Regions from separate parts of the Sporomusa sp. GT1 genome, predicted to be linked through region 2. Evidence: riboswitches for the same ligand, from Rfam matches in the RefSeq annotation. Region 2 holds a riboswitch; each other region holds the start of a gene.
The links. A riboswitch is a leader RNA that binds a small molecule or an ion and turns the genes downstream of it on or off. The one in region 2 is predicted to bind S-adenosylmethionine.

Region 1 (8,165 bases), on a different contig from region 2:
ACTGTTGGCTTTTCCAGATACTGCTCCGGCAAAGTTCTGCTGTTTCCCTTAATATCTCTGATTTCTCCTCCTCGGAGAATGTTTGCAAATCTCCCACAAAGAACTGGCAGAGCCAATTATGCAGTCCTTTTTCACCATCAGCAAGCGGCGTTGGCCTGTCATATTCAATACAGTGCATTACGGCAAAGCCGGCTTGCTCCAATAACAGCCTGTATTCTGCTTCTGCGGGAAAAAAGAAGGGCGAAGTGTAACAGTAGCCCCGTTTCCCGGTTACCTGCTCAAACGCAGTTTGAATTTGCGCTATGTTATTTTTTGCGCCAAATTCACAAACCAGCATCCCGTTAGCTTTTAAGGCACGCTGAATCGAATGCAATAATTGCTTTTGATTTGGTATCCAATGAAAAACCGCATTTGAAAACACGGTGTCAAATTCGTTGTCAAAAGGCAGTTGGGTGGCATCTGCCACCTGAAAGCGCAAGTGCGGGTAATTCGACTGCGCTGTTTTGATCATAGCTGGTGATAAATCGGTACCTATAACAGTTGCCCCTTGTTTTGCCAGTTCATTTGTCAGTACCCCGGTACCACAGCCTAAATCCAGTATTTTTTGCCCTTGGGCCTTGTTGACAAGATCAAGCATGGCTTTACCGTACTCGGCGACAAAAGAATGCTTGTCATCATATGCATTACTATCCCATTTCATGTTTCCTTCTCCTATACAAATAAATATAACCTAGTCCCGCACCCGGACCATCGTCCACACGCCCACACCTGCCAGCAACACCGTATATACCGCCAAAACGCTCACCGACAGCCATGGTGTCTCCAGTCCCGCACCAATAGCCCTGAGCGCGTAGGTAGCATGGGTTAACGGCAACAGCTCAATAAACCAGCGCAAAACCTGCGGCAGCCGGTCAGGTGTGAAAAAAGTGGCACATAAAAAGGACATGGGCAAAAGTACATAGGTGTTAAAACTAGCCATATCCTCATGGGAATTGATTAGCATGGCAGCCACCAAGCCCATGGCGGCAAACAGCAGGCAAGTCAGCAACAGTGTCAGCAAAAAACTGACGCTGATTGTCAGCTTCGCACCAAAAAGATAGGCTAATACAAAAATTACGGCACAGGAGATCAAGCCCCGAAGCGCTCCGGCCAGTACCTTGCCTGCCACAAAAGATCCCGGACCGATAGGAGCAATGAGGTATTCCTCCAGGGTTTTATGATACAGCCGGCTCATATTGAGCGGTGAACCTACTGCGCTAAAGCTGATATTCATGGCATTAAGGGCCATAATGCCTGGCAGGATAAAATCGAGATAGCTGCCGCCGTTCACCGACAGACTGCGCCCCAAGCCCCAGCCAAATGCCACTAAATATAATACCGGACCTATCATGCGGGATAAAACGAATTTGATTAAACGCCGGTTTAAAACCACCCAGTCTCGCCAAAACACGGTACAAATGTCTTCCAATCGCAATTTTCTTCAAACCCTTTCCTTACTTGTGATACAATACGCGGCAGTATTCCCTAACAGAACATCGGACTGGCCGCAATACCTTGAGCAATTCGTTACTTATGCCTATAATTCTCCCGGCGATAATAAATATCCTGTGCGAATAAGGCAAACAGCGTCAAAATTAATACAGTTACTATCATAATTAACTTCTCGCCAAATTAAAAAAAACCGGACTATAGTCCGGCTTTTTTTAATTCAGCTTCCGCATCAAATAAGCGGGCGGCATATCTTAGCCATTCCCGGGCAGCAAAAGACAAGTATGTATCCTTTTTCCACATAACTGCCAAATGCCAGGGACTGATTTCCTCAGCAATAGGCAACGCGGTAACAACACCTGCTCCCAGTTTGTCGCATACCACTTTTGGCAGCAAAGCAACTCCCAGTTTAGCGGCCACTATCTCCACCATAAAATCCCATTGCGAGCTTTCACATAAGACTTTAGGCATAAATCCGTGCTCACGGCATTTCTCCACAATATGGTCATGCAGTGCAAAATCCTTCCGGAACATGACTATTGGCTCATCCTCAAGATCGGCAATATGCACAAGCTCCTGCCCGGCCAGGCGATGCTCCGGATGGACAATAAGCCATATGGGATCTTTAGTAAAGGCAAACATAGAAAAATCAGTTTTGTTTCTTACAGGCAGAACAACAACACCTATATCAATTTCCCCATCTTCTGCCATATCTTCTACGGCTTTTGAACCAACCTCAACCAGATCAATGATGATGTTTGGATAGTTTTTCTTGAATTCCCCAATGGCGATGGCAAAAAAGCTAGTCTCAACCATAGGCGGAATACCGATACGGATGCGGCCTTTTTGTCCTTTTGTTAAATCATCCAAATCGGAAGCTACCGTTTTAAGTGATTCAAGGATCCTGCAGCCACGTTCATAAAGGGTCTGCCCGGCATCTGTCAGTTTAATCCGGCGAGCCGAACGGTCGATAAGCGTAACCCCAAGCTCATCCTCTAAGCTACGCACCATCTTGCTGATTGAAGGCTGGGAAACATGAAGTACTTTGGCGGCTTTGGTAAAACTCAGCTGCTCTGCCACCTCTATAAAGTAAGTTAAGCGAAGAAGATCCACAACACATGTACTCCTATTATTAATAAGGTAGATAGCCGGAAAAGGCCTCTACCTTATACTATGGATGGCACATTATGAATATGTCAAGCTATTTTATGCTGCAGCAATACATAATGAATAAAAAAGACTAACCGGCTCTTACCACCGCTGTCAGAAGCGATTTTTTCGAGCAGGTTAGTCCGCAGCCAGCCTAGTGACCCGTATACGCTGAAATCATAATAACTTCGCGGAACTTTTCCCGCGTATTCTAACTACACTTTCCACGTAGACGGACCACTAGGACGGAACTGCTTTATCCCAAAACGCCTGGGTCCTCGTTATATCTCTGCTGGCGGCAAGCGGCACAACTTTAGCCCGCTTGTCCACCAGCACTTCTGGTTTAACTGTCTCACAAGGGCTGCCAAAGTGCCAGAGTCCAAGGATTCTCGTAAGTAAAGCCTGCATAACTCTTCCTCCTATATACCGTAAATCTACCTTTATTGTATACCTTATTCACTTTACCAGTAAAATATACCTTAGGCATACATAGGATTCCTTACGGCTATAGGAGGGAGCTTCACTACTTGCTGGCGGCTAAGGCTTGCGCTAAATCATTAATCAAATCGGCTACATCTTCAATGCCGACAGAGAGGCGAACCATATCATCAGATACGCCGGCACTGGCCAATTGCTCGGATGATAACTGGGAATGGGTGGTACTGGCCGGATGAATAACCAGTGATTTAGCATCACCTACATTAGCCAGCAGCGAGAATAACCGGAGTGCATTAATGAACCTGCGTCCGGCTTCCAGGCCGCCTTTGATGCCAAAAGTCATTATGGCACCGGCTCCTTTGGGCAGGTATTTCTTCGCCAGATTATGATCCCGATGGCTTGCTAACCCGGGATAGCTGACCCAGGATACCAGCTCATGCTTCTCCAGATAGTTGGCAACAGCCAGTGCATTTTGACTGTGCCGTTCCAGCCTCAAGTGCAGCGTTTCCAAACCCTGCAGGAACATAAAGCTGTTGAACGGACTCAGACAGGCGCCAACATCCCGGAGTACCTGCACCCTGAGTCTGATAATATATGCAAGCTTGCCAAGGGCTTCGGTATATTTCATATCATGATAGCTGGGGTCCGGCTCTGACAGCAGCGGGAACTTGCCATTGCCCCAGTCAAATTTGCCGCCGTCAATAACCACACCGCCCATAGTGGTGCCATGACCGCCAATAAACTTGGTTGCCGAGTGGATTACAACATCGGCGCCAAAATCAATTGGGCGGCACAAATACGGAGTAGCAAAGGTACTGTCAATCATCAGCGGTAAACCATGGTTATGCGCTACAGCAGCTACGTTCTCCAAATCCAGCACATCGATCTTGGGATTGCCGATGATTTCAGCATACACTGCCTTCGTTTGGGGCGTAATGGCAGCGGCAAAGTTTTCCGGCTTGCTCGGATCAACAAACTTAACCTTTATCCCTAACCGCGGCAACGTGTGGGCAAATAGGTTATACGTTCCGCCATATAATGTCGAGGAACTGACAATCTCATCACCGGCCTGGGCAATATTGACAATGGCTGCAACAATGGCCGCATGGCCTGAGGCAAAGGCCAGCGCCCCCACACCGCCTTCTAACGCGGCTATCCGCTGTTCAAATACATCATTTGTCGGATTCATAAGCCGGGTATAAATATTGCCGCTTTCCTTCAAACTGAACAAATCGGCTGCATGGTCGGCATCCCGGAAGTTGTATGCGGTAGTCAGATACAGCGGTACTGCCCGCGAACCGGTTGTTGGGTCAGGCTGCTGCCCGGCGTGTACGGCCAGGGTATCAAAACGTAGATTTTCTGGCAATGTCATAATCATCCCTCATTTTATATGTATTTTGTATATAAATATCGCTTAGGAAATGTCCCTGTCTTACACTGGCCGGGCTTGCTGCCTTACACGGAAACGTCCGGTACTAGCCTGGCCCCCAAATAAGCCAGGCTGGATGCTCTGAACTTAATCCACTGCCTAATAGGTACCGCGGCAGAAACCGGCAGAACTTTATTAATAAAATTGGTCAGTATGGGCCTGAGCAAATGAAAATCAATGAGAAATCCATCATGCCCATGCGGGCTGTCAATGATGGCAAAGTCGGTGCATACACCTGCTTGCCGCAGGGCTTTCGCTAATTCTTCCTGCTGGTGCGGCGGATATAAAATATCAGAACTTACTCCCACTACCAGTATTCTGGCATCTATTCTTGCCAAAGCCGCTTCATAAGAAGAATAGCCGGTACCAATATCAAAGAGGTCCAATGCTCGCAGCAAATACAAATACGAGTTGGCATCAAACCTTTTTACCATGCCTTCGCCCTGATAATCAAGATAATTTTCAATTTCAAATTGTCCGGCCCGCGTCCGCCGGCCAAACTTATATGACATAGACAACTCGCTCTGATAGGTAATCATCCCTAAGGCCCGGGCAGCGGCCAAACCCTGCTTGGGTCCCGGACTGCCGTAATAGTCGCCATTTTGCCACGCGGGGTCAAGCGTGACGGCTTGGCGGCCTACACGGTTGTAAGCAATAGCCTGCGGCGAGGAATAGCCGGGTGCGGCAATGACAATCGCTGCATCCACAAAGCCAGGATAATCAACCGCCCATTGCACTGCCTGCATCCCGCCCATTGAGCCTCCCACCACCAGGGATAAGTGCTCAATCCCTAATATATCCAGCAGCCGTTTCTGGACCCGGACCATATCTTTGACGGTAATTTCCGGAAATCTCATGCCATAAGGCTTGCCGGTGGCAGGCTCAAGCGAAGACGGGCCGGTAGTCCCTTGGCAGCCGCCAAGCACATTGGCACAAATAACAAAAAACCGGGTGGTATCAAGCGGCCGGCCTGGGCCAATTAAGGGTTCCCACCAGCCCTGCTCATCATATTGGTCATGCGCCGCAGGATGGCTGTCACCGGTTAATGCATGCGCCACCAAAATTACATTGTCGCGTCCTTCTGACAGCTGGCCGTAGGTTTCATAAGCTACTGTAACCTGCTCTAAACAACCGCCCTGAACTAAATCCAGCGGCTGCTCAGGTGTCGCAACTTGAGCCAGCTTAAGTTGCGGCCGCCATCTAAACCCCGGAAAAAAGGTAACAACCATGATATCCTCCCTCCTACTATAATGATTAGACCTAACTGTTTTCATGCAGAAGAGCTAATAAAAAACCCCCTCTGCAAAGAGGGGGCAAACCGGCATACATAAAGCCCCTCTCATCTCCCAGGAATATCTACTGATTCCTGCTGGAATTAGCACCACTGCGCATTGCGCCGGTTGCCGGGTGTCATCGGGCCAGTCCCTCGACCTCTCTGGATAAGAGTTCAATATTAATTTATTGGTAGATGTATATATGATACCTAACCCAGGATACATTTGTCAAGTATATCCGGGGTACAATGTTACAGTTTTTCATCCGCACTCCCCAAAACCTGACACTACCGAAGTAATGTACGGTTACTTGCCTGCCGGGCCGTAAGCATTGCCATAATTTTATCCGGGGTAACCGGCAGAATTGTGAAGTTGGCGGCAAGCGCATGGTTAATGGCGTTTACGGTAGCCGCCGTGACGGGGATTGTTGCAAGTTCACCCACACTTTTAGCTCCATATGGTCCATGCTCTTCGCCCTCTTCAATTAAGAGGACTCTGACCGGCGGCATATCGGGTGCATTAACCAGATGGTACTTACTAAAGCTAGCGCCACCGGCAACACCTGTCCGGGCGTCATAAGCAATATCTTCGCTGATTGCCAGCCCCAGTCCCATTTGCACACCCCCATGAATTTGCCCTTCTACAAAACCGGTATTGATGGCCTGGCCAATATCATGTACGGCTACAACGTCCACCACCTTGACAAAACCGGTATAAGTGTCCACAGCCACTTCGACGAAGTTTACAGCATATGAACCGGGGTTGGCCGGGGATCGATAGGTAATGGTACAAATAAGCTCGACCTGATTTTTTTGCTGAATAGCAGCCGCCATTTGTCCATAGCTGATTTTCTTTTCCGGTTCGCGGCTGGTATAGACCATGCCATTTTCAAGCAATACCTCTTCCTCACTGCACTGAAAAATTTTGGCCGACTCCCGGATCAGCAGGCTGCGCAATTCCTCGGCAGCCTGCATGGCATTGGCGCCGCAAACGTGGATAACCCGGCTGGCCTGGCAGCCGATATCATAGGGACTAATATCAGTGTCAGCCTCAGGCGCCTCAATCATATCAAGCGCAACCTCCAGCACCTCGGCCACAATCTGTTTCATGGCGGTTACCGTGCCATTGCCCAGGTCGTGCAAGCCGGCATTAAGCATAATACTGCCGTCTTCGAGCATTCTTATCGTCATTGTGCCAAATTCCTGGTAGGCTCCGTAATAGCCGTTACCATGGGTGGCACAAGCCATGCCTACACCGGTCTGCCATCGCCCCTCAGGCTTAGTCCTGTTCCATTTCTCACGCCAGCCAAAAGCCTCGGCGCCTTTGTGCACACAATCGATAATCCTGGCATTGCCCAGATTAGGCCCGCCGCCCGGATCAGCGTCAAAGGGGTGTACCAGGTTTTTCAGCCGAAATTCAACAGGGTCCATTTGTAAACGCCTGGCCACATTATCCAGATTGATCTCGGCAATGGTTTGCACCTGCGGCGATCCATAGCCCCGCGCCGCTCCTGCTATGGCCGTATTGGTATGCACGGCTATGGCCTGATAATGCTGGCTGGGAATACGGTACAGCCTGGACAGCTTTTTGCCCATCGCATAACAAATGACACGGCCATTGGAAGTATAGGCCCCTGTATCGATAATATGCTTCATGTCCCGCGCTATGATCTTGCCTTCAGGACTTACCACGGTTTTTACATAACCGATGGTCTTGGTTCTGGTCCGGGTGGCAATTATACTGGCCCACCGATCAAATTCTATCTTTACCGGCCTGTTCAAATCTTTGGCAAAGAAGGCGCAGTACGGCTCAAGGGTTATTTCCTGCTTGCCACCAAAAGATCCGCCGATGGGAGTTTTGATAACCCGGATTTTATGATAAGGCAGCCCCAGGACTTTGGCCACAATAAGCCGCACAGAATATACGATCTGGCAGGGACTATGCACCGTTATTCTCCCTCGATGATCCGGTGCGGCAATACATACGTGATTTTCCATAGCTGCATGATGAATTTTAGGAGTTTCTACCCGGTCTTCGACTACTATGCCTTCCGGTGCCGCCATGGCAGCTGCCGTATCGCCATAGCTGGTTTCCATGGTAAAAAACGGGTTGCCGCTGTCATGGACAGCAACCTGGCCGCTGAGGGCATCCTCCGGATTAATAACCATTGGCAAGAGTTCATAGTCAGTCTTTATGAGACTTGCAGCAGTTAGGGCCGCCGCCTTGGTTTCGGCAACCACCGCCGCTACCGTATCACCAATAAAACGAACAACCTCGGGGAATAGCTCCTGATCTTCAACTGCATTCTGACCGGCAAACCATACTTGCGAGTTAAATCTGATTTGCGGCGCATTGTCACGCATATATATCTTTACAACGCCAGGCAC
Region 2 (8,165 bases):
AGAGCAGGTAATCCATGCACCGCTGGAAGTAGACGGCGAACTGTATCACATTACCTGTGTCTCCATGGGAAACCCTCATTGTGTCATCTTTGTCGATGATGTGGCTAAAGTCAATTTGTCAGCTATTGGCCCCAAAATTGAAAACCACCCTCAATTTCCCAAAAAGACTAATGTTGAATTTATCCAGATAATTGACAGGCAAACCGTAAGAATGCGTGTCTGGGAGCGTGGTGCCGGGATAACGCAAGCCTGTGGCACAGGTGCCAGCGCTGCGTTGGTTGCTGCGGTGTTAAACGGTTATACAGATCGCCAGGCTACCGTCAGACTGGATGGCGGTAACCTCTGGCTTGAATGGGCCGACAATAACCACATTTATAAATCAGGACCGGCCGTGGAAGTATTTCGTGGAGAATATCTGCTGTAAAGAAAACACGGCTTGGGTCGAGCCTGTGACGACGGCGGAAGCCGATGTTGCCCTTATCCTGTTTTTAAGAAAGTTATACTTTCTGTTAGGATAAAGTAGTCGGCTTTGGCTGAGCCGGCTACTTTAATTATTTTTTAAATTCTGAAAAAAAGGTTTTTTTTGGTCGTAAGTATAATATGTATACAGCAGGACAATTTGCCATCGGAGGTGTTAAGGTGAAGCTTGTTGCCGCTATTTTCAGCTTGTTCTTCTTGCTATCTATGCCGCTTGCTGCCAGTGCCATAGCTTTGGTCAATCGGGATGTCATCCTGGAAGCGCAAGAGTATGGTATAAAACGCAAACAGCTGCCGCTTACTGAGTTTCTTCATCCTTGGATTGTCTACGAAGAACAAGCAGCTATCCTTAATGAAACAACCGAACGGGCTTATTTGTATACTCCATTTTTGTTATTGGCAAATGATGCCCGTGACAAAGCAAGAAGCAAAAAAACGGTTCAGCTTGCCGACAGTGAAAAGATTCTGGCCGATTATGCCGGATGTCTTGTCTTCAGTATAACAATTAATGGCAGCACCGAGAATTTCAGTAACGGTATTCAAGCCACGATTAAACAAGACAAGAAGACGCTCAAGCCATATCATGCTGTTATTAATTCTCCGGTAAAAACCCCTTGGTTCCCAGGCGAACCAAAGTTCACAACCCATACATATTTTTACTTCAATAACAGAGAAGTACAGTTAAACAAGCCTGTGACAGTGGTGTTAACCACTAAAGACAAAAAGGAACGCCGCTTTTATTTTGATTTGTCTAATTTCAAATAACTCATTGCGATGGACAACCAACAAAGCAGGAGGAACTGTAAAAATCTACGGTTAAAATCGCATGAACAGTGAATAATAACATACGCAAAGGAAGGTGCAGTTTCCGTGCTTAAAAGCATGACCGGTTTTGGCCGGGGGGAATACATTGATTCAAGCCATCGCATTATCATTGAGATCAAAGCGGTAAATCACCGCTACAACGAAATTGTTATCCGTATGCCGAAAAATCTGGGCAGTCTGGAAGATAAGATCCGCCGCAGCATTGCCAGTACCATTTTACGTGGCCGGGTGGACGCTTTTATTACGGTTGATGAATATGGCGAAAAGAAACGTACGGTAAGGGTTGACAAAGAATTGGCGATGGCTTACCATAATGCAATGAGAGAATTAGCCGGTCTGTTGGAAATACCGGCAACTGATAACATCTACCACTTATCCAAATATCCTGAAGTTTTCAAAGTGGAAGAAATCGCCGAAGATGTAGAACAGTTATGGCCCAAGCTGGCGGCGGCTATTGAGGCGGCAGTGGCCAATCTGATGAAAATGCGTGAAGCCGAGGGCGCAAATATTGAGCGCGACCTCTTGGAGCGGGTAGACAAGCTCAGCAGCTATATTGCGGCTGTAGAGGAGAGAGCACCGCAGATTCTTGTAGATTACCGGGAAAAGCTATTAAACCGTATGCGGGAGTTGCTGGCCGCAGTAGGGGCAGAACCTGACGAAACCAGACTGCTGCAAGAATCGGCTATATTTGCTGACAGAACTAATTTCACTGAAGAAATTGTCAGGCTCAAAAGCCATTTATCCCAGTTCCGGGCAACTGTAAACTCGCCTGACGCCGTAGGGCGCAAGCTGGATTTTATTGTTCAGGAAATAAACCGGGAAACCAACACAATTGCTTCCAAAGCAAATGACTCTGCCATCGCCAATATTGTTGTTGAAATTAAAAGTGAAATTGAGAAGGTCAGAGAGCAAATCCAAAACATAGAGTAATATAGGAGAATTACGTCTAAGTGGCCTATAAATTTATAGGAGGAGTCTTAATGGACATAAAATTAATTAATATCGGTTTTGGCAATATTGTGTCGGCTAACCGGATCATATCCATAGTTAGCCCTGAATCAGCTCCCATCAAACGCATTATTCAGGAAGCGCGCGACCGGGGTATGCTTATCGACGCTACATATGGACGCCGGACCCGCGCTGTAATCATTACCGACAGTGATCATGTTATTTTATCGGCAGTACAGCCTGAAACAGTAGCTCACCGGTTAACAAGCAAAGACACCAGCGATGACACTGCCGAATAAGGGAAAGGAGTTAGAGCCATGCCGCAGCAAGGAATACTACTAGTTGTATCCGGTCCTTCGGGTACCGGCAAAGGCACCATTTGCCGCGAGCTGCTGCGTAGCAATCCCCAGTTAAAATACTCTATATCGGCTACTACCCGCCAACCCAGGACGGGAGAGGCTGACGGAGTAAATTATCTTTTTGTTGCCAAAGATCATTTTCAAACCATGATTGAAAACGACGACCTGCTGGAGTGGGCCGAAGTCTACGGCAATTTTTACGGGACGCCACGCCACTATGTGCTTGAACAGTTAAAAAACGGATATGATGTCGTACTGGAAATAGATACCCAGGGAGCTATGAAAATAAAAGAAAAATTTCCGGAAGGTGTATATATATATATAATCCCGCCCTCATTGGATGAGCTTGCTGACAGAATTCATAAACGCGGTACTGACAGCCTGGAAGTCATCAAAAAACGCCTGCATTGTGCCAGCGCCGAACTTGCTCAGGCGCATAACTATCATTATATTGTAGTAAATGATCAAGTAGCGGCAGCTGTGCAAAGAGTGGAAACAATCATTGCCGCCGAAAAGCATCGGGCAGAACGCAATACCGATTTAATTGATAGTCTTTGCCAGGCACGTTGTAACTAACGAAACTTGGCACAGCAAATAAATTAGGCAAGGGGATATGCTATGATTAATCCGTCTTTAGATACATTAGTGAAAAAGGTTGACAGCAAATATACACTGGTTGTCTTAGCTGCCAAACGGGCTCGGGAAATTATGGATGCCCAACAGCCACTGGTGGAGTCTAAATCCAATAAGCCGGTGACAATTGCCCTGGAAGAGGTGGCTCAAGGTAAAATTACCTACGAACGCACCAAAACCGGCATTAAATAGGAGTCAGCAATGTCATCAGGCCAAACTATCGTTATCGGAGTTGCCGGCGGCATTGCCGCCTATAAAGCAGTTGAAATTGTCAGCCGGTTAAAGAAAGCCGGGCATACGGTCTATGTTATCATGACAAAAGCGGCTACAGAATTTGTCACACCGCTCACTTTTCGCGAAATTAGCGGCAACCCGGTGGTTGCCGACATGTGGGAAGAGCCTAAAACCTGGAATGTGCAGCATATTGCACTGGCCAGCCGCGCTGATCTATTCCTCATTGCGCCGGCAACAGCCAATATTATCGGCAAAATAGCAAACGGCATAGCCGACGACATGCTTACAACCACCGTCATGGCTACCAAAGCACCGATAATTTTGGCTCCAGCCATGAATACCAACATGTATCTAAACCCAATTACCCAGCAAAACTTAAACAAACTGGCAGGACTTGGCTATCATATAGTAGAACCGGCCTCCGGCATGTTAGCCTGTGGTGTGGATGGCCCCGGCCGCTTGCCTGAACCGGCGGATATTGTAAAAAAAGTTAAATCCCTGCTGCAAGGCAACCGGGATTTAGCCGGTAAGCGGGTACTGGTTACGGCTGCCGGCACGCGTGAACCCATTGATCCGGTGAGATATATTGGCAACCATTCGAGTGGCAAAATGGGATATGCTCTTGCCGAAGCCGCCGCAGCGCGCGGCGCAGAAGTTATTCTTGTTTCCGGTCCGTCAAGTCTTGCCTGTCCGGCGGGGATAACTGTCAAAAAAGTTGAAACTGCCGCGCAAATGCGTGAAGCTGTTCTTGCGGAGTTTGATACTGTCGATGTTGTAATCAAAGCCGCCGCTGTGGCTGATTATCGGCCTGAGACGGCAGCAGACCAAAAAATAAAAAAAACCGGCAATACTCTAACCTTATCCCTGGTCAAAAATCCTGATATTTTGCGCGAATTAGGCGAGCGTAAAAAGCATCAGCTCTTAATCGGTTTTGCAGCCGAAACGCAAGAGCTTTTAAGTCATGCACAAGAGAAACTAATTAAGAAGAATCTTGATATGATTGTTGCCAATGATGTTACTTTACCGGGAGCCGGCTTTAATACAGACACAAATATTGTCAGAGTCATACATAAAAATGGCCTGATTGAAGAACTGCCGCAGCTTACTAAACGCCAGGTGGCTGAAATTCTGATTGACAAAATTTGTGTAATGTTGACAAATTATACTTGATTTTTTTTTGTATTTAGATTAAAATCTTTTTGTTGTTAAATTGCATATGCTATACTCATCAAGAGTTGGTGGAGGGACTGGCCCGATGAAACCGCGGCAACCATTTTAGTAGTTTTACTAAAAACGGTGCCAATTCCGGCGGATAAACCGCAAGATGGGAGTGAGAACAATCACGCCTCCCTTGCGGAGGCTTTTCTTTTTGCAATATAGAATTTAGGAGGGACAGCACTATGGTAAAACGTGTACTTTTTACATCTGAATCTGTAACCGAAGGCCATCCAGATAAGATTGCCGATCAAATTTCCGACAGCGTACTTGACGCAATTCTGGCTCATGATCCCAATGCCCGGGTAGCTTGTGAAACATTGGTTACCACCGGTATTGTGCATGTGGTAGGTGAAATCACGACCAACTGCTATGTAGATATTCCCAAAATTGTTCGTGAAACCATTAAAAGTATTGGTTATACCCGTGCCAAATATGGTTTTGACGGTGAAACCTGCGGTGTGTTAATTTCTATTGACGAACAGTCTGCAGATATTGCTTTAGGCGTTGATAAAGCTCTCGAAGCCAAGTTAGGCAATATGGATGCCATTGAAGCGATTGGTGCCGGTGACCAGGGTATGATGTTCGGTTATGCTACCAACGAGACTCCGGAATATATGCCATTGCCCATCGCCCTGGCTCACAAAACAGCCCGCCGCCTCTCTGAAATTCGTAAGAACGGCGAGCTGCCATATCTCCGTCCGGACGGAAAAACCCAGGTAACTGTTGAATATGAGGATGGTAAACCGTTACGCATTGATACTATCGTAATTTCAACCCAGCATAGCCCGGAAGTCGACAGAGAAACCATTGAAAAAGATCTTATCGCCAAAGTTATCATTCCGATGGTTCCCGGCGAACTGTTAGATGCGCAAACCAAATACTATATCAATCCTACCGGCCGGTTTGTTGTAGGCGGCCCGCAAGGTGACTCCGGACTGACAGGACGCAAAATTATCGTCGATACCTACGGTGGCATGGCTCGCCACGGCGGTGGCGCTTTCTCCGGCAAAGATCCCACAAAAGTGGACCGTTCTGCTGCCTATGCTGCCCGCTATGTAGCCAAAAATGTCGTCGCAGCAGGCTTGGCCGATAAGTGCGAAATACAATTAGCCTATGCCATCGGTATTGCCCGGCCGGTATCGGTCATGGTAGAAACCTTTGGTACCGCGAAAATTGACGAGAGCAAAATTGTCGAACTGATCAACAAGCACTTTGATTTAAGACCTGCCGGCATTATCAAGTCCCTGGATCTGAGACGCCCCATTTACCGTCAAACAGCGGCATACGGTCACTTTGGCCGCACTGACATAGATTTGCCCTGGGAGCGTACCGATAAAGCCGATATGCTTCGCAAAGAAGCCAATATATAAGAGTAACCGTTCTTGGGATTCAACTAAAAGAGGTTGAGAATCTTAGACAGGGCAGTCAGCGGATAAATGGAGACTTGATTCAGATGAAGTTTTAACCCCATCTGAATCTTAGTCATCGGATAAATATTAATTAATTAGTGGCCAATGGTAATACTAATATTGCTGGAGACTCAATTCAGTAAAAAGGGAGGTATTCCATTGGCCACACAGAAAAATACCACACAATCCGTTTACCGTGTTGGGGGCCTCAAAGGCGACCATTGCCGGAACCGTATTGAGCATACGTTGTCCCACCTTCATGGTGTTTCTTCCGTAAAAGTAGACTTAGCTTCTAAGCAAATTGCTGTCAGCCATGATGCATCGGTGACTTCTAGCGGATATATTGAAGAAACCTTACAATCACTCGGTTATTCAATTCAAGGTTGAGGAGTCTGACATATGAAGCTCCATTTTTCACCGCTGAAAAAGCGCCGGATTAAGCGTTTTTTTAAACGTTTGCCAATGGACACCGGGCTAGATTGGGAAATGGCCGCTCATGATCCCGAAAAACCGGTAGCAGGTATTTGACACTGAAAAGCGAATATAAATATATATGTTAGCTAACAAAGGGGACTGCATAGTCCCCTTCTCTTTATCCTTAAGAAAAGAAAGCCAGGTGTAGAAAAAATGGCAAACACCGCTCAAATTATTGTAAATATCCCTGCCCGCAGCATTACTAAGCCTTTTTCCTACATTATTCCAGCTCACTTACCTGAGATCACTATCGGCTGGCGCGTACTAGTTCCGTTCGGCAACAGGAAGGTAGAAGGGTTCGTTGTCGGTCTGGAACCCGAATGTACGGAAGGCTTAAAAGCCATCCTTGCTATACTTGATGATTACCCCTGGTTTGATGACAATATGTTGAAAACAGCCAAATGGATAAGCCAGTATTATCTCAGTTCACTGGCCGAAGCCATGCGTCTGTTCGTTCCCGGCCTGTCGGGAGTAAAAACGCAAAAAGCCTATCAGGCATCTGCCGCAATGGATTATGAAGCGGCAGCCATTCTGCTCGCCAACAAGCCGGAGGAATACCGCCAGGCACTCACCTATATTTATGCTCATGGTCCGGTTAGTCTCAAAGATCTTGCCAAACTTCCCGGTAACATAGATGCTATGATAAAATTTTTTTTACAACATAAACTAATTATTCATGCAGATACTGTCAATACACGCGGCAAAGCCAGTACAACGACAATTATTAACTTGGCTGTCAGCAAGGAAACTGCTGCTCAAGCTGAGCAAATGCTGCCCAAAACCAGGGCAGCCCAGCGCCGGCTTTTGCAGGCACTCCTGCAGAATAATGAACTTGCCTTGCCCCAGTTGCGCCACCTTAATATTACGCAAGCCACTGTGAAAAAATTAGCAGAACAAGGGCTCATTACCAGCCGCAGTGTACCGGTGCTCCGCAACAGCTATGACAGCGTCTGTCAGCAGGCTGCCGAGGTATCATTGACACAACCGCAGCAGCACGCCTTACAGCTAATAATTCCAGCCATTAAAGCCGGGACGCATAAATCTTTTTTGATTCACGGCGTTACCGGCAGCGGCAAGACTCTTATTTATATCAAGGCTGTCGCTGAAGCCCGGCGACATAATCGCCAAGCCATTGTCCTGGTGCCGGAAATTGCTTTGACAAGTCAGCTTGTCGCCCGTTTTCGGGCAGCGTTTGGTAATGATGTTGTTGTTATCCACAGCAAACTATCAGTCGGCGAACGGCACGATGCCTGGCGCCGCCTCCAGTCCGGCCAGGCTGGCATTGTTGTTGGTGCACGTTCGGCCTTATTTGCACCTGCCCGCGATCTGGGCATAATAATTATCGATGAAGAACATGAGTTTACTTACAAACAGGAAGAATCTCCCCGTTACCATGCCCGGCAGGTTGCCTTAATCCGGGCCAGACTGGCCGGTGCAGCCCTGGTACTGGGCAGCGCTACCCCGGCGATAGAAACTTACTTCCAGGCACTTAACGGCACCCATACATTAATCTCTATGAATAAACGGGTTGATGATGTGCCAATGCCGGAAGTTACGCTTGTTGATATGCGCCAGGAATTGGCACAAG
Region 3 (8,165 bases), on a different contig from region 2:
GGTTTTTTTCATAAAGGTTTCCACATTGAGCACAGAGTAAAACCGGGCCGTCCCGCCGGTAGGCAGGACATGGTTGGGACCGGCAAAGTAGTCCCCCAGCGGCTCGGGTGAGTAGGCTCCCATAAAAATAGCACCGGCATGGCGGATATGGGGGAGCAGTTTCCATGGCTCTGCTGTCAGGAGTTCCAGGTGTTCGGGTGCGGAAAGATTGGCCAGTTCAACGGCTTCCAGGATTGTCGGCGTAACAATAATCAAACCGTTATCCTCAATGGATTGGGCGGCAATCTCCTGGCGCGGCAGGGCGGCCAGTTGTTTGTCCACTTCTTTACTTACCGCTTTCGCCAACTCAGCGCTGTCGGTGACAAGAATACTGGAAGCCAGAACATCATGCTCAGCCTGGCTCAGCATATCTGCCGCCACATAGCGGTGGTCTGCCGTGCTGTCGGCCACAATGAGAATCTCACTCGGGCCTGCCAGCATATCAATATCCACATGACCATAAACCGCTTTTTTGGCCAAAGTAACAAAAATATTGCCAGGGCCGGTAATCTTGTCAACCCTGGGAATGGTGCTTGTGCCAAAAGCCAGTGCCGCCACTGCCTGCGCACCACCGGCTTTGAATATTCTTGTTACTCCGGCCAGCTTGGCAGCTGCCAGCACATAGGGATTTACCCGCCCGTCCCTGCCTGGCGGCACAACCATGATAATTTCTTTTACCCCGGCTACAGCGGCCGGTACTGCGTTCATCAGCACCGAGGAAGGATAGGCGGCAGTACCACCGGGAACATAAATGCCCACCCGGTCAAGCGGTGTACACTTTTGCCCCAGCAGGGCGCCATATTCGCGTTCGGTAAACCAGGATTTGGGCAATTGCTCGGTATGAAACTTCCTGATATTAACAGTTGCGGCCTCCAGCGCAGCCAGCACCTCGCCGTCAATGCCGGCCATCGCGCTCTCCAGCTCGTCTGCGGTTACTTCCAGGGCATCGGCAGTAAAATCGGCACCATCAAAGACTTTGGTGTACTTTAATACCGCTTCATCCCCCTGGCTGCGCACCTCTTCGACAATGCGTTCCACCACCTGGCTGGCTGAGAGAGCTTCGCCGAAGAGTTCTTTTATTCTGTTTTGGGCTCCTGTACCCAAAACTACTTTGTCAAAAGACGGTTTTTCCAATATTTCCGCCATTTCCTCTTTACTTAAAAAACTGCTGAATATTGTTTTCATGCTTTGGCCTCACTCTCTACCAGTTCTTTTAATCCTTCCACCATTTTATTGATCCGGTCAAATTTCATTTTAAAGCTCACCCGGTTGGCAATAAATCTGGCGGTTGCCGGCTGAATCTGCGCAACTTCCACCAAATTATTCTCTTTCAGCGTCCGGCCGGTTTCCACCAAATCCACAATAATCTCAGCCAAGCCTACCATGGGTGCTAATTCTATCGAACCGTTCAGCTTGATAATCTCCATCTGAATGCCAATACTATGAAAAAAGCTTTCCGCCACCCGCGGATATTTGGTGGCCACCCGCATATGGGCGTAATCGCTCAGTTTCTCCTGTTTGAGCGCCTGCGGCACCGCTACCATCATCCGGCAAAAGCCAAACTTTAAATCCAGCAGCTCGTAAACATCCTTGTTTTCTTCCAGCAGCACGTCTTTGCCAATAATGCCAATATCGGCGGCGCCATATTCCACATAGGTGGGCAAATCAGCTGTCTTAGTGATAATAAACCGGATTTTTTCCGCTTCATTGGTAATGACCAGTTTGCGCGAGCTCTCACTGAGACCTTCGGCCGTATAGCCGATTTTGGCCAGCATATTGGCCGAGAGGTCAAATAACTTGCCTTTGGGCAAGGCAATTGTCAGATAATCCATATCATTTGAGGTCATGTCATGCCTCCTATTTTCCTTCTTTATCATATTAAAGTATTAATTAGATAATATACTAACACGATATATTATAAAGGTCAATAGCTCCTATATTTTATTTCCCGATATCCGGCAATCTTTCCGGGTGAGGTAGGAAAACCGCCTGCATATGTAGAAGTATTTGGCAGGATACTAACCGTACCAAGCGTAACGCAATAAGGAGGTTCTTTATGTCTGCGCTGAATATTGTCGTGCTCAACCCGCTTGCCGACCGCCATAGGGAGCTTATTCTGGCTGCCGAGCCAAATGTTACTATACTTGTTACCGATGAAGCAAATGCTCTCGAGCATATGCCCTCCTGCCATATCTTAGTCACCTGGGGTTGGATGGAAACCCGTCATTTATACCAGGCTGCTCCTCACCTGGAATGGATTCATGCCCTAAGCGCGGGAGTGGAAAAGCTGCTGTTTCCTGAAATTCAGGCAGCAGACACCATCCTGACAAACGCGAAAGGTATCCATGGTATCCCGGTATCGGAACATGTGCTGGCCATGATGCTGGCTTTCAGCCGGGGACTTACCGTCAGTCTCCGCCAGCAGGAGACCCGGCAGTGGAAACGCATTCCCGCCGGTGAATTGCACGGGAGTACCCTCGCCATTGTCGGTTTAGGCTCTATCGGCCGCGAGATTGCGAAAAAGGCCAAGGCGCTGGGGATGACGGTACTTGCCAGCAAGCAGGAGGTCACCACAGAATTATTTGTAGATAAACTGTATCCGCCGGATGATGATAGTCTGCTGGAAATGCTGGCCAAGGCCGATTTCACGGTTACCGCCCTGCCGCTGACCGAAAGCACGCAAAACCGGATTAGACTGCAGCATTTTACGGCAATGAAGCCTTCGGCTTATTTCTTCAATATCGCCAGAGGGGCTATTGTCAATGAAAATGATTTGGTCACCGCTTTGGAGCAAAACCTCATTGCCGGTGCCGGGCTGGATGTCTTTGCCTGTGAACCGCTGCCTGAGAGCAGTCCGTTATGGAGCATGCCCAATGTTATCATTACACCGCATGTTGCCGCCCTGTCACCGGCCTATCTTGACCGCTCCGTTAAGCTGTTTGCCGATAATCTTACCCGCTTTATCCAGGGGCGTGAAATGCTGAATGTGGTTGACAAAGTCAAAGGCTATTAGTACCTTGAGAGACTAATTCAGGCTGTCAGCCGCTCTGAGCAGTGTAAGCTCTACCGGTTCGCCGTCTGCCGGCGCTTCATGATGCCTGGCCACGATCCCGGTTATCCGCCTGTCAAGCCCGGCCGCCTCGAGCATAGCTGCTCCCCGGGCGGCATGATGATAATAGATATACATAGCATGCCGGAGATTGGCTACCTTGCCACCCCGCCCCAGTCGCTGCCAGCTTTTGGCCCAGCGCGGCACAAGGGTATCCAAAATTACGGTAATGATTTTATCGGCAACGCTGACATCCCCTTTTATCTTGCCGATATCATGAAGCAGCGCGCATGTTAGCAGTAATTCTTGGTCAACATCCTTTTCCTTAGCGGCAAGTTCCCCGGCTGTGTAGGCTACATTCAAAGCATGCCGCTGGTCAGGTAGGTTCATCTGCCAAAAGAAGGCGGCTGCCGCCGGGTCTAAATACCGCTCCACAAACTGCCTGTCTGTTTCGCTAATCCGGGCAGTGACCGCCGCTACAACCTGTTTTATCCGTTTACTCAATATATATCAATTCCTCATAGCCCCGGGTGCGAACCACTGCTTCCGCCACCGCCCGCGGTTCGGCAGCAAGCGCCAGTTCTGCCCGGCGTCTTTGCCGCCGGCATTGGTTAGCCGCTTCAATGGCCTGCGCCAGCTTACCTTCCGTCCAGGCAATATATACATCTTTACCCTGCACGCTGACGCCAATCCCCTGGCGCTCCAGAGCTAATAGCATCCGTTCTATTCCCATGGCGAAACCTGTCGCCGGGTTGGCAACCCCCAGTGAAGCCAGCATCGTATCATAACGCCCGCCCCCGCACAGCGGGAAGCCCAGTCCCGGCGTATAGCCCTCAAATACCATGCCGGTATAGTAATCAAAGTCACGAATTATGCCAAGGTCAAAATTGACATACTGATCGACACCATAGCCTGCAAGCAGCTTGTGAATATCGGCCAGGTTATCCAGCGCCGCCCGGCTGAGGTCATTGCTGACCAACCGGTAGGCTCTGCTTAACATATCCTCCCGTCCATGCAAAAGCGGAATTTGCTTAAGCAGTTCTTGCGCTGCCTGCTTAAGTCCGCTCTGTGAAAGCAGTTCGCCAAGCCCAACTAAATCGCGGGTAACCATGGCGGATTTGATCTGCTGCTGGCGCTCGGGGCTTAACTGGCTTTCCGCCATCAGGCCGTTGATAAAATCCACCTGGCCTAAGCCGATTTGAAAATTGGTCAGCCCGGCTTCCAGCATAGCTTCTACCGCCAGGGCCACAATTTCGGCATCGGCTGCCGGACCGGGCGCACCTAACAGCTCCACCCCGGCCTGATAAAACTCGCATTGTCTGCCGGCCTGCGCCTGCTCATGGCGAAAGACATTGGTAAGATAAAACAGCCTGAGCGGCAACGGCATTTCCTTCAGTCTGGTTGCCGCCACCCGGGCAATCGGGGTTGTCATATCCGGTTTGAGTGCCAGAATCCGGTTGTTTTTATCAAAAAATTTAAATACATGCTGCTGAATGTTGCTGCCTGTGCCCACTGCCAGTGTTTCCATATATTCAAAGGTCGGTGTTACTATTTCGTCATAGCCCCAGCAGGAAAATAGATCGGCCAGTGCCCCCTCGACAATCCGCTTCTGCTTGGCTTCCCGGGGCAGCAAGTCCCGCGTCCCATACGGAATTTGCGGTACAAAATTTTTGTTCATATTAACACTCCATTCTACTCAGCCTTGTTTTCCTCCAGATGGGCCAACACAGCTTTATAACCGTCGGCTCCATAATAAAGGCAGCGCTTAACCCGGCTGATGGTTGCGGTACTGGCACCGGTAGCGGCAACAATATCGTCATAAATGACGCCTGCCTTTAACAGCCGCGCCACTTCCAGCCGCTGCGCCATCGCCTTAAGTTCGCCGATTGTGCATACATCCTCAAAAAACTGGTAACACTCTTCCTCGCTGCTAAGCGATAAAATCCCCCGAAACAGCTGGTCGGTAAGTGCATCTTTCAATTTGGGATTTGCGGTCATACTATTACGCCTCCTGTAAATACTTGCTTACACTATCTATTCGCTACACACCTGTTTTTTCCTTCTTTATTCCTTTCCAGCTTTATCGAATTAAAACTTTTTACTATTTTACTCATTTTTACTAATTTAATTATATTTTTATTGACAGACATACCTATCGGTGCTAATATAAATTTCATAAATTACATATTGTTCATCAAGAGCTGGCTGAGGGAATGGCCCGATGACGCTGCGGCAACCATCGCAATTTGCGAACGGTGCCAATTCCACAGGATACTTTCCTGGCAGATGAAGAACTGGACAACAAGCCATTTCGGACTGCCGAAATGGCTTTCACTATTTTTACGGGAGGAGGCTGACCTGCTTTTTTTAGCCAGAACATTGTCTTACCTTGGTGTCATTAGTAAAGTAACTACTATTAGGAGGAATATGTCATGAAAAAGATTACCTTATTATTGCTTGCCGCTTTATTGGCGTTCTCCACTCTCCTTGCCGGGTGCGGCGGTAAAGAAACCCCTGCCCCTTCAGCAACTGAGAAAAAGACTATCAAAGTAGGCGCAACCCCTCTGCCCCATGCTGAAATTCTTGCTGTCATCAAACCCATTCTGGAAAAAGAAGGCATCAATCTGGTTGTGGTAGAAATGAGCGACTATGTCCGTCCTAACATGGCTGTTGCGGAAAAAGAACTTGATGCTAACTTCTTCCAGCACATTCCCTACCTGACCAAGTTCAGCGCCGAGCGCAAACTGGATCTAACCTATACTGCTGCCGTACATATCGAACCCATGGGGATTTATTCTAAAAAAGTTAAAAACCTGAATGACCTGCAAAACGGCGCAGAAATTGGCATCCCGAACGATCCCACCAATGGCGGCCGCGCTTTGGCACTCCTAGAGAAGGCCGGCATTATTAAACTTAAAGACGGCGCAGGCGTTACCGCTACCGTCAGCGACATTACCGCCAACCCCAAAAATGTAAAAGTCCGCGAACTGGAAGCTGCTCAATTGCCGCGTTCCCTGGATGATCTGACTTTAGCTGTCATTAACACCAACTACGCGCTGGAGGCCAAGCTGGTTCCCGGTAAAGACGCCTTGTTTATTGAACAAAAAGACTCCCCTTATGTGAATATCCTTACCGTCCGCAAAGGCGATGAAAACCGCCCGGAAATCCAAAAATTAACCAAAGCCTTAACCTCCGAAGAAGTTAAGAAATTTATCAATGAAAAGTACCAAGGTGCTATTGTACCGGCATTTTAATGAAGTAAAAAATGAGTCTGGGGAAATCCCCGGACTCATTTTTTTTATTAACGGTTAACTATCCCGTACATAAAAATATCGGCAATGCTGTTGGCCGTACTATCAATAGAATCCTGTTCTCCGCCAACAAACCCCTGAAACACCATCATCACAATAACACTGAACAAACCATGGGCGGCTTTGTGCACATCACACTGGCGGATAGTACCTTGATCAATTCCTTCCTGTAAGATCCGCTGCAATGTCCCGATAGTGTGAACAAACCTTTCCCGGTATTTTTCCCGCTCCGCCTCGGTAAAGCTTGACGGTTCCTCACGGCCTAACCCGCGCATCTCATGCATGAGCACCCGCCACAAATCCGCATTTTGCACATAAAACTCCAGAAAAACACGAATGGCTTTCTTGGTTTTATCCAGCGCCGGTTCGGCAAGAGCAGCAATGGTATCCAACTCAGCTTCAAAACCGGCACTGCGTTCCTTAATCAAGGTATAAAAAAGTTGTTCCTTATTGACAAAATAGTTATATACTGTGCCTTTACCGGTATCGGCTAAGGCAATAATCTCGTCAACCGTGGCGCGATGATAGCCTTTGCGGGAAAAAACAGTATAGGCAGCATCAAGTATTTGCCGGCGTTTCATAAGTTTCCTCCTGTCCTTACCAAGCCAGTTTGGAAAGGATCAAAACCACCATGCCGATAGCCATGGCTAATTTGAAAATCAATCCCAATGCCTGACCAATCATGATACTCTTGGCAACCCGCCCCGCTTTCTCCCGGTTGCCGGTAGCGGCATACTCCGCCAGGTAACCGGCGGCAAAAGAGCCGGTGATGGCCCCCGCAATCGAGCCAAGTCCCGGCATAATGCCTGTGCCGGCAATACCGCCGACAATGCCGCCAAAAAAGGCAGACCCGATAGCCATACGGGATGCATTTTCTTTTGTGGCCCCCAGCGCTCCTGCTATAAATTCAGCCAGTTCGCCCAGCAATAATGCGCCCAAAAGCAGCAAGAGCACGGTACTGCTCATATGCACGAAGCCTTCTGTATAGCCATACCCCAGCGCCGTAAAAAATATGAGCCAGTTGCCAGGCAAGCCAATTGCCGTCATACCAATGCCAACAGCAATGATGGCTATAACCAGTAGATTAATGGCTATTAACCCTGCATCCAAACCATGCACTCCTTTGCGAGCGGGTTGCCAGCAATCTGCCTAATATGCGTGGCAATCTCCCTCTTAGCTTATTTGCGGTTAAACGCCCGGTGGGCTATATCTTTGCGGTACTGCATTCCCGCGAATTTGATTTCAGGTACAGCCTGATATACCTTCTCTACCGCCGCACGAATATCACCGGCTACGGCAGTCACGCCCAGCACCCGGCCGCCGGTGGTAACAATATGGTTGTCCTTGCTGCCGGTACCGGCATGAAAAACCATCGCGCCCTGCTTTTCCGCCTGATCAATACCGGTAATTTCATTCCCCTTGGTATAATCGCCCGGATACCCCGCAGCCGCCAGCACAACACAAACGGCCGCTTCCTGCCGCCAATTTATGGTTACATCAGCCAACCGCTCCCCGACACAGGCCTCCATGATATCCACCAAATCACTATCCAGCAGCGGCAATACCACCTGTGTTTCAGGGTCACCAAACCTGGCGTTAAATTCAATGACCTTTGGCCCCTGGGCCGTAATCATCAAACCGGCGTATAAACAGCCTTTATAGATAATGCCTTCCTGACGCAGCCCGTCAACCACCGGCTGCAGCACCTCGCGCGTCACCTGCTCCCGCACAGCCTGAGTTACCACCGGCGCCGGGGCATAGGTTCC
Region 4 (8,165 bases), on a different contig from region 2:
CGGATTGCTGTTACCTCAAAATATGGAAAACTGGTGGATCAGCATTTTGGTCATGCCACTAAACTGCTTATTTACCAGGGCGATGGACTGCGGTTTCAGCTCCGTGAGACCCGGACGGTGGGTCAGTATTGTGCCGGGATGTCAGAGTGTGATGCCGAGGCTGGGGACAGCGGGAGGGAGAAGATTATTGAGGCGCTGAAAGATTGTAATGCGGTACTGACAATGCGTATCGGCTATCATGCGAAAGAGCGGTTGCGAGATAAGGGGATTTTTATCTCAGAATACTGCGATACAGTAGAAGCAGGTCTTCGCTATGCAGCAGCTCAAATGCAGTCTCAGGGTGCGGCAGAAAATCAGTAGGAAACTATTGACAAATAGGTTACGGGCAGTATAATTTAAATACAATAACATTCCAAAATTTGGCTGATCAGAGAGGCTGAAGGCTGAGGTATTTATCCGCAAGGATGTACTTTGGCCTTTTTTTGTTATTATTTTTGAATAAATTCGTAGAGGGGATGTGTTAGTATGTCTAACATTGCCGGCAGTATAACTGCTTTAATTGGCGGTACGCCATTGCTGCGCTTGAATAAGGTAACAGCCGGAGCTCAGGCGGAAATCGTGGCTAAACTGGAGTCGTTTAACCCTGGCGGCAGTATTAAGGACCGCATCGGTTTCAGCATGATTAAGGACGCTGAGGAAAAGGGACTTATCAATGAAAATACGGTAATTATCGAGCCTACCAGCGGCAATACCGGCATTGCCCTGGCCTTCATTGCCGCTGCCAAAGGGTACCGGCTTATCCTGACCATGCCGGAGACCATGAGTGTGGAACGGCGCAGCCTGTTGAAAGCATACGGTGCGGAACTGGTGCTCACTCCCGGCGCAGCAGGCATGAAAGGCGCTGTTTTAAAAGCCGAAGAATTAGCTGCTGTGACGCCAAATTCATTTGTGCCGCAACAGTTTAATAATCCGGCTAATCCGGAAATTCACCGGGCCATTACCGCAGACGAAATATGGAAGGATACAGACGGTAAAGTAGATATTATCGTTGGCGGTGTTGGCACAGGCGGTACGATTACCGGTGTGGGCGAAGTACTCAAACAGCGCAATCCTGATATCAAGGTGGTCGCGGTTGAACCCTTAGATTCCCCTGTTCTTTCCGGTGGGCAGCCCGGCCCTCATAAGATTCAGGGAATTGGGGCAGGTTTCGTTCCCTATGTACTGAACTTGGATGTAATTGATGAAATCTTTAAAGTGAAGAATGAAGAAGCTATTACTACCGCACAGCGTTTGGCTAAGGAAGAAGGTGTATTGGTCGGTATCTCTTCCGGTGCAGCGGCGTTTGCCGCCCTGCAGGTAGCCAAAAGACAGGAAAATAAGGGGAAATTGGTTGTGGTTATTTTGCCGGATACCGGCGAGCGGTATCTTAGCACCATACTTTTTGCAGAAAATGAAGGATCAAGTTTATAGCTTCGATACTGCTTGGATTGCAGTTTGACGATAGACAATAAAGGAGGAAGTTGGATGTCCAGCAATCAAATAGCACCAACAGAGATTTTTGGTGCAGATGACAAAATCATTGCCCGCAATATCCGGCGTGTATTCAAAATTAAGCGCAAGCCAAACGAAACAGCTACAGAATTTGAAGCAATTAAACAGTTGGATCTTACTGTTAAACAAGGAGAATTTTTAGCTATTGTCGGCCCAAGCGGCTGTGGGAAATCAACTTTTCTGGACATGATTGCCGGTTTGGCTCACCCCAGCTCCGGCGAAATATATATGGATGGTAAACTGATTGACGGTCCGGCTTTGGACCGTGGCATCGTAATGCAGGGGTATGCGTTGTTTCCCTGGCGAACAGTGCGAAAAAACGTTGAATTTGGGCTTGAAATAAAAAAGGTGCCGTCAAAAGACCGCAAGGAAATCAGTCAGCAGTATATTGAATTAGTCGGCCTGAAAAACTTTGAGGACAGGTACCCCCATGAATTGTCCGGAGGCATGAAGCAGCGCGTAGCTATTGCCAGGGCATTGGCTTATGATCCGGAGGTCTTGCTTATGGATGAACCGTTTGCAGCCGTTGATGCTCAGACCCGGGAGGTTCTGCAGGAAGAATTGTTGCGCATTTGGGAAAAAACCAGGAAAACCATTGTTTTTGTTACACATGGTATTGATGAAGCAGTATTTCTGGCAGACCGGGTAGCTGTAATGACGGCAAATCCCGGAACAATCAAAGAAATTGTTACGATTAATCTGCCAAGACCGCGTGATGGTATCCGTTCATCAGCCGACTTTGGCTGGGTTCGGCACAAAATTTGGGAATTACTGCAAACCGAGCATTTCACCGCTGGCAAGACGAAGTTATCTGGAAAAAATGTGGCTGAATCCATATCTGCGTCGGCAGCATTGTAAACTGAATCAGTACACTTTTGCATTGCATCTTGTTTGGCTGATGATTTGTCGATAATAATTAATTCGGGGGTGTAATGTGGAAAAGTTAAGTTCCAAGAAACGTTTGTTGCCGCAAATTATGGAGTTGATCCGTCATTCGCTTCATACGGTTAAGTATGGGCACTTAATTTTGACAGTGCAGGACGGCTATGTGATTAAAATGGAGAGAACAGAAAAATTTATTTTTACCGCTAAAAATAAATCCGGCTATATAGTACAGGATGTTCCAGCAAGACAGCACTCTTTTCAGCCTAAAATCATTGCTCAGCTTGAAGGTCTGATGTATGGGCAGCTGATTATCCGAATTGAAGATGGCAAGGTGGAACAGATAGAGAAAACCGAAAAACGGCGGATTAACGAACAGGAAGGAATTTACGGAGATGGTATCTAAGGCATAGTTGATTGAAAAAAGGGGGTGATGATGACGATTACGTATGAATGGGGAGACTCTTTATATATCAATATTACCAACCGCTGTACCAATAATTGTACTTTTTGCGTGAGAAATAATCAGGAAGGTATTTCCCGGGGAATGAATCTGTGGCTGGAACGGGAACCTACGGTCAGTGAAGTTCTGGCAGATATTCAAGCCAGGGATATCTATAAGTACCGGGAGTTTGTATTTTGCGGATATGGAGAACCCATGCTGCGAACTTATGATATTGTTGAAATATGCAGATGTTTGAAAAATACATATAATATACCTATTCGCATAAACACAAACGGGCATGCCAATTTGATTTGCGGGCAGGATATCACTTCACAGTTAGCAGGGCTGGTGGATGCTGTTTCTATTAGCATGAATGCAAAAAACAATAAAGAATATCAGGAATTATGCCAATCCGATTATGGTGAAAAAGCCTATGAGGCTATGCTTGCGTTTGCTGCTAAATGCAAAAAGTATATTCCCCAGGTAGTACTGTCTGTTGTTGATGTTATGTCTGATGACAATATCCAGTCCTGCCGGGAGATTGCCAACAGAATTGGTGTTGATTTTAGAGTCCGGCATTATCAATCATAATTTAGAGATAGAAATGAGTCAGAAAAAATTTCTGACTCATTTCTATCTTACTGTTCCAGCGCCTGGGCCAAATCGGCAATAATGTCTTCCACATCTTCAATGCCGACAGACAAGCGCAAGAGACAGTCACTAATGCCTAAGCGCTCACGAATGTCGGCCGGGATGTCGGCGTGGGTCTGGACTGCTGGGAAGGTGATCAGCGATTCAACGCCGCCTAAACTTTCGGCAAACTGGAGGACTTTTACCTTGCGCAGCACTTGGGCAGGCAGGCGGGGATGGTCTACGGTGAAAGACAGCATGCCGCCATAGCCAGAGGCCTGGGCGTCCTGGATTTCTTTACCGGGATGGTTGGCTAAGCCGGGGTAATAGACTTTGGTAACACTGGGATGGGTGGTAAGCCACTCGGCGACAGCCTGTGCGTTTTTTTCGTGCTGGCGTGACCGGATTGCCAGTGTCTTGATCCCCCGCAGTAAAAGCCAGCTGTCCTGCGGCCCAAGGATGGCGCCGGTAGCGTTTTGGATAAACCCGATTTTTTCACAGAGCGCGGGGTCACCGGCAACTACCAGACCGCAGACCACATCATTATGGCCTGACAGGTATTTGGTACCGCTATGGAAGACAATATCGGCGCCCAGAGTTAGCGGTTGCTGGAAATAGGGGGAGAGGAAGGTGTTATCCACAATGACGTGCACCGGTTGTGGGGTATGCTGACGGGCGATAGCCGTTATTGCCCGGATATCGGCAATTTTCATCAGCGGATTGGTGGGTGTTTCCAGTAAGATGGCTTTCGTGGCAGGCTGCAGTGCCTGGCGCACCTCTTCCAGGCTGCTGGTATCGACAAAAGTAACTGTCAGACCGAACTGGCTGAATATCTTGTCCATAATGCGATAGGTTCCGCCATAACAGTCTTCGGTAATAATCAGATGATCACCAGGCTGATACAGCATCAGTATTGCCGAAATGGCAGCCATGCCTGAAGCGAAGGCAAAGCCGGCATGTCCTTCCTCCAGGGCGGCTACGGCTTCTTCCGCCGCCTTACGGGTAGGGTTCTGGGTACGGGAATAGTCATAGCCGGTGCTGCGGCCGAGTTCAGGGTGGCGGAAGGTGGTTGTCTGGTAGATGGGAGTGCTGATGGCACCGGTGGTTTTATCGGTGACAAGACCTGCGTGGACGGCTTTGGTGGCAAATTTCATAACATATCATCTCCTATTTTGTGTTTGCGGCAGGCAACAAAAAAACGACTCCACCGTAAGAAGAGTCGCCTGTATGCGCTGATAACTCATCTTCCGGATTGCTCCGCTGGATTTAGCACCTTGCATTGCTGCCGGTTGCCGGGTGTCATAGGGCCAGTCCCTCGACCACTCTCGATAAGTTTAATTATTTAATTTTATTGGATTTTATTTTTGCATACTTAATACAATTTGTCAATAGATATTTTTATGCTTTTTATCTGCTTGCCTGCTTGATATTGACGCCGGTTGAAAAACCGGATATCATGATTTCAACAGGCATAACTATTTTGGGAATACGGGGAGGCAGTAACAGTATGACTGATAAAAAAGATATACTGGCATTAATAAAAAAAGCTGAAACAACCCATGAGCTTACTAAAGATGAAATTGTTGCGCTGCTGATAGATACCGAATACGAAGCGGAATTTTTTGCTGCCGCCGACCGGGTGCGCCGAATGTATGTGGGCGACGAGGTACATTTGCGTGGGCTGATTGAGTTTTCCAACACCTGCAAACAAAACTGTCTGTATTGTGGTCTAAGGCGGGATAATAAAAAGGTAAACCGTTATCGTCTGGGACCGGAAACCATCCTTGATTTTGCAACCAAAGCCAAGTCATACGGTTATCGCACGGTTGTGCTGCAGTCAGGCGAAGATGAATGGTTTGATGTGGCTGCCATGGTTGATATTATCAAAAAAATCAAGGAACTTGGTTTGGCGATTACGCTGAGTGTGGGTGAAAAAACCCGTGAGGTATATCAAGCATACCGTGATGCCGGTGCCGACCGGTATTTGCTCAGAATTGAGACTACCGACAAAGCATTGTATGAAAAACTCGATCCGGGCATGAGCTGGGATAACCGGGTAAAATGCCTGCAGGACATAAAAGAGCTGGGTTTTGAGCTGGGAACAGGTTCTCTGGTCGGTATACCGGGGCAAACTGTTGAATCGCTGGCCGATGATGTTTTGTTTTTCAAGAGCATGGATGCGGACATGATTGGTGTAGGTCCGTTTATTCCTAATCCGGACACGCCGTTAGCCAAAGAGGCAGGCGGTACTTTTGAATTAAGCACCAAGGTGATGGCTATGACCCGGCTGCTGTTACCGGATATTAATATTCCGGCGACAACCGCTATGGAGTCTTTGAACCCGCAGGGACGGGTACTGGCGCTGCAACGGGGGGCCAATGTAGTGATGCCCAATGTTACCGAGGGCGAATACCGGCAGCTGTATTTGCTCTACCCGGGGAAGATTTGTATCAACGACACGCCGGCTCATTGCCGTTCGTGTATTACCGGCAAAATTCAGGGTATTGGCCGCAAGGTAGCTGAAACGCACGGTTTCCGGGTAAAGCGGGCTTAGCAGCACTGGAAGGGAATGAGCGTATGAATAAACATATTTCTGAGGAAGTGCTTGCGTTGATTGAGCAAGCTGTGAAACATATTAATTTTGGTTCTGTTACCCTGGTACTCCAGGATTCACGGATTATTCAAATGGAGAAACTGGAAAAAATCCGGATAGGCGAACAGCCGCCGAAGGGCGCAGGTAAAACTGCAGCAGCTGCCACTGGGGTGCGAATGCGGATATTGCAGTCAGTTGACGGCATGGAATATGGAAAAGTGGCTATGCAAATCCAGGCAGGGCAGATTATGCAGGTGGAAAGAACCGAAAAATACCGGGTAGGAAAATTAACCGGCCTTCATGGCGACGGAATTTAAAGAAACATACGGCGATGAACTGCTTATAGTTCATCGCCGTATGTTTTTTTAGGGGTTTGTAATTTAAACAAAAAGATGTTAAAATTAATGTTATTAAAATTAATAATATTGCAATTCAATGCGATGAGGAGGCTTTACGGAATGGTTAAGGACAATGAATATAAGACAAGAGTCAAGGCTCTTGTCGGGCTATATATACTCACGATCCTGGAACAAAGTCCGGCTTACGGAAATGAAATTGCGGAACTCATTAAAGGCCGTACTTTGGGTATGATTTCACCCAATCCCAATGCCTTGTACCCGTTACTGCGGAAGATGGAGGAGCGCGGCTACATTGTTGGCAGCTGGGATAAGCCTGATACCCGAAACAAGCGGGTATATTCGATTACTGAGCAAGGTGTGTCCTATATACCGACCCTGCGGGAAATTGTCAGGCAAAGAATTAATGAGTCGGAACGCAAGCTTCAGATACTGCGCCGGGATTTGTTTGGTGAGGGCAGGGAGGAATAATAATGGGTCATAAAAAAGTGACGAAAAAGAAGTTTATGGCTGTGGCGGGACTTGTTCTCGCTATCGTTTTGTGCGGGGGATTATGGTGGTGGATCAAATACGCCGGTGTAGTCTCAACCGATGATGCCAGAGTTAAAGGGACGATTGTTACCGTAAGTTCGCGAATTTCGGCCAGGGTGGACGAACTGCCGGTTCAGGAAGGCGATGAAGTGCAGGCCGGTCAGGTGATTGCAAAACTGGACAGTAAGGAGCTAGAGGTGCAAGTGGCTCAGGCTAAAGCCAGTCTGGCTGTCGCTCAGGCCAAACTGGCGGGCGTCAAGGCCGGCAGCCGGCCGCAGCAACTGGCTCAGGCTGGGGCTGCTACAGAACAAGCGGCGGCAAACTTAGAAAATGCCAGGAAAATGTATGAACGTGCCGAAGCGCTTTATCAGCAAGGCGCTGTTTCCGCGCAACAACGGGACACAGCGCAAGCCAATCTGTCTGTTGCCCAGGCACAATATCATGCAGCAGGTGAATCGTATAGCCTGACGGCAGAAGGGGCGCGTTCTGAAGATATTCAGGCAGCTGCCGCTCTGGTGGAACAAGCAGCAGCGGCGCTGAAAAATGCCGAGCTTCAACTGGAACATGCCGTAATCCGGGATCCGATTGCCGGTGTTATCGCAGTAAAGTCGGTTAATATTGGTGAAAGCGTGTCAATCGGTCAACCCATTGTCAATATCGCAAATCTGAAAGATGTGTGGGTGGCCGCCAATATTGATGAAACCTATATCGGAAAAGTTCATACCGGACAAAGTGTTGATTTTACTATTGACGCCTACCCGGGCCGGAACTTTACCGGCGAAGTCAGCGAGGTAGGTGCTGCCACCGGCTCGCAGTTTGCCTTGCTGCCGACGGAAAACACTTCAGGCAACTATACTAAGCTTACGCAAAAACTGCCGATAAAAATTAAGGTTTCGGCCAATGAAATCTTTGCGCTAAAACCCGGCATGTCGGCTATTATAAGTGTGCATGTCAAGTCATAAGAGGTATATATGAAAAATTCTACGCCGGCGAACAAGTATTTAGTGCTGTTTACAGTAACTTTGGGAACCATGTTAAGCGGTTATGTGAGCAGTTCGGTAAATATTGCTTTGCCCAATATTATGCAGGTTTTCGGCTTTACTATGGATTCGGTAGTGTGGGTATCGCTGTCTTATATGCTGCCCTATGGGTCGATCCTGCCCATTACCGGCAAATT

Region 1: linked by a shared signal. The riboswitch ahead of GT1_RS21360 (homoserine O-acetyltransferase) and the one ahead of metK (methionine adenosyltransferase) in region 2 are both predicted to bind S-adenosylmethionine.
Region 3: linked by a shared signal. The riboswitch ahead of GT1_RS17025 (MetQ/NlpA family ABC transporter substrate-binding protein) and the one ahead of metK (methionine adenosyltransferase) in region 2 are both predicted to bind S-adenosylmethionine.
Region 4: linked by a shared signal. The riboswitch ahead of GT1_RS17485 (PLP-dependent aspartate aminotransferase family protein) and the one ahead of metK (methionine adenosyltransferase) in region 2 are both predicted to bind S-adenosylmethionine.

Annotation. Positions count from the first base shown of each region.
Region 1 covers NZ_BMBX01000044.1:6,321-14,485, forward strand. The annotation lists gene GT1_RS21335 (class I SAM-dependent methyltransferase) at 1-700, opposite strand, end outside; gene GT1_RS21340 (ABC transporter permease) at 731-1,468, opposite strand; gene GT1_RS21345 (LysR family transcriptional regulator) at 1,687-2,601, opposite strand; gene GT1_RS21350 (hypothetical protein) at 2,878-3,045, opposite strand; gene GT1_RS21355 (homocysteine synthase) at 3,161-4,447, opposite strand; gene GT1_RS21360 (homoserine O-acetyltransferase) at 4,531-5,733, opposite strand; SAM riboswitch class I at 5,841-5,950, opposite strand; gene GT1_RS21365 (xanthine dehydrogenase family protein molybdopterin-binding subunit) at 6,066-8,165, opposite strand, start outside.
Region 2 covers NZ_BMBX01000003.1:216,131-224,295, forward strand. The annotation lists gene dapF (diaminopimelate epimerase) at 1-424, shown strand, start outside; gene GT1_RS06640 (hypothetical protein) at 640-1,242, shown strand; gene GT1_RS06645 (YicC/YloC family endoribonuclease) at 1,348-2,232, shown strand; gene remA (extracellular matrix/biofilm regulator RemA) at 2,283-2,549, shown strand; gene gmk (guanylate kinase) at 2,568-3,185, shown strand; gene rpoZ (DNA-directed RNA polymerase subunit omega) at 3,228-3,434, shown strand; gene coaBC (bifunctional phosphopantothenoylcysteine decarboxylase/phosphopantothenate--cysteine ligase CoaBC) at 3,444-4,646, shown strand; SAM riboswitch class I at 4,699-4,807, shown strand; gene metK (methionine adenosyltransferase) at 4,877-6,064, shown strand; gene GT1_RS06675 (heavy-metal-associated domain-containing protein) at 6,263-6,490, shown strand; gene GT1_RS22510 (hypothetical protein) at 6,503-6,631, shown strand; gene priA (primosomal protein N') at 6,731-8,165, shown strand, end outside.
Region 3 covers NZ_BMBX01000019.1:15,191-23,355, forward strand. The annotation lists gene hisD (histidinol dehydrogenase) at 1-1,224, opposite strand, end outside; gene hisG (ATP phosphoribosyltransferase) at 1,221-1,886, opposite strand; gene GT1_RS17005 (D-2-hydroxyacid dehydrogenase) at 2,096-3,052, shown strand; gene GT1_RS17010 (HDOD domain-containing protein) at 3,065-3,592, opposite strand; gene hisZ (ATP phosphoribosyltransferase regulatory subunit) at 3,585-4,766, opposite strand; gene GT1_RS17020 (YerC/YecD family TrpR-related protein) at 4,781-5,086, opposite strand; SAM riboswitch class I at 5,277-5,381, shown strand; gene GT1_RS17025 (MetQ/NlpA family ABC transporter substrate-binding protein) at 5,521-6,342, shown strand; gene GT1_RS17030 (TetR/AcrR family transcriptional regulator) at 6,390-6,980, opposite strand; gene GT1_RS17035 (DUF456 domain-containing protein) at 6,997-7,509, opposite strand; gene purD (phosphoribosylamine--glycine ligase) at 7,578-8,165, opposite strand, start outside.
Region 4 covers NZ_BMBX01000021.1:16,862-25,026, forward strand. The annotation lists gene nifB (nitrogenase cofactor biosynthesis protein NifB) at 1-360, shown strand, start outside; gene cysK (cysteine synthase A) at 526-1,470, shown strand; gene GT1_RS17470 (ABC transporter ATP-binding protein) at 1,525-2,409, shown strand; gene GT1_RS17475 (DUF2292 domain-containing protein) at 2,486-2,839, shown strand; gene GT1_RS17480 (TatD family nuclease-associated radical SAM protein) at 2,867-3,469, shown strand; gene GT1_RS17485 (PLP-dependent aspartate aminotransferase family protein) at 3,517-4,662, opposite strand; SAM riboswitch class I at 4,746-4,843, opposite strand; gene hydE ([FeFe] hydrogenase H-cluster radical SAM maturase HydE) at 5,016-6,062, shown strand; gene GT1_RS17495 (YezD family protein) at 6,086-6,418, shown strand; gene GT1_RS17500 (PadR family transcriptional regulator) at 6,560-6,928, shown strand; gene GT1_RS17505 (HlyD family secretion protein) at 6,931-7,950, shown strand; gene GT1_RS17510 (DHA2 family efflux MFS transporter permease subunit) at 7,960-8,165, shown strand, end outside.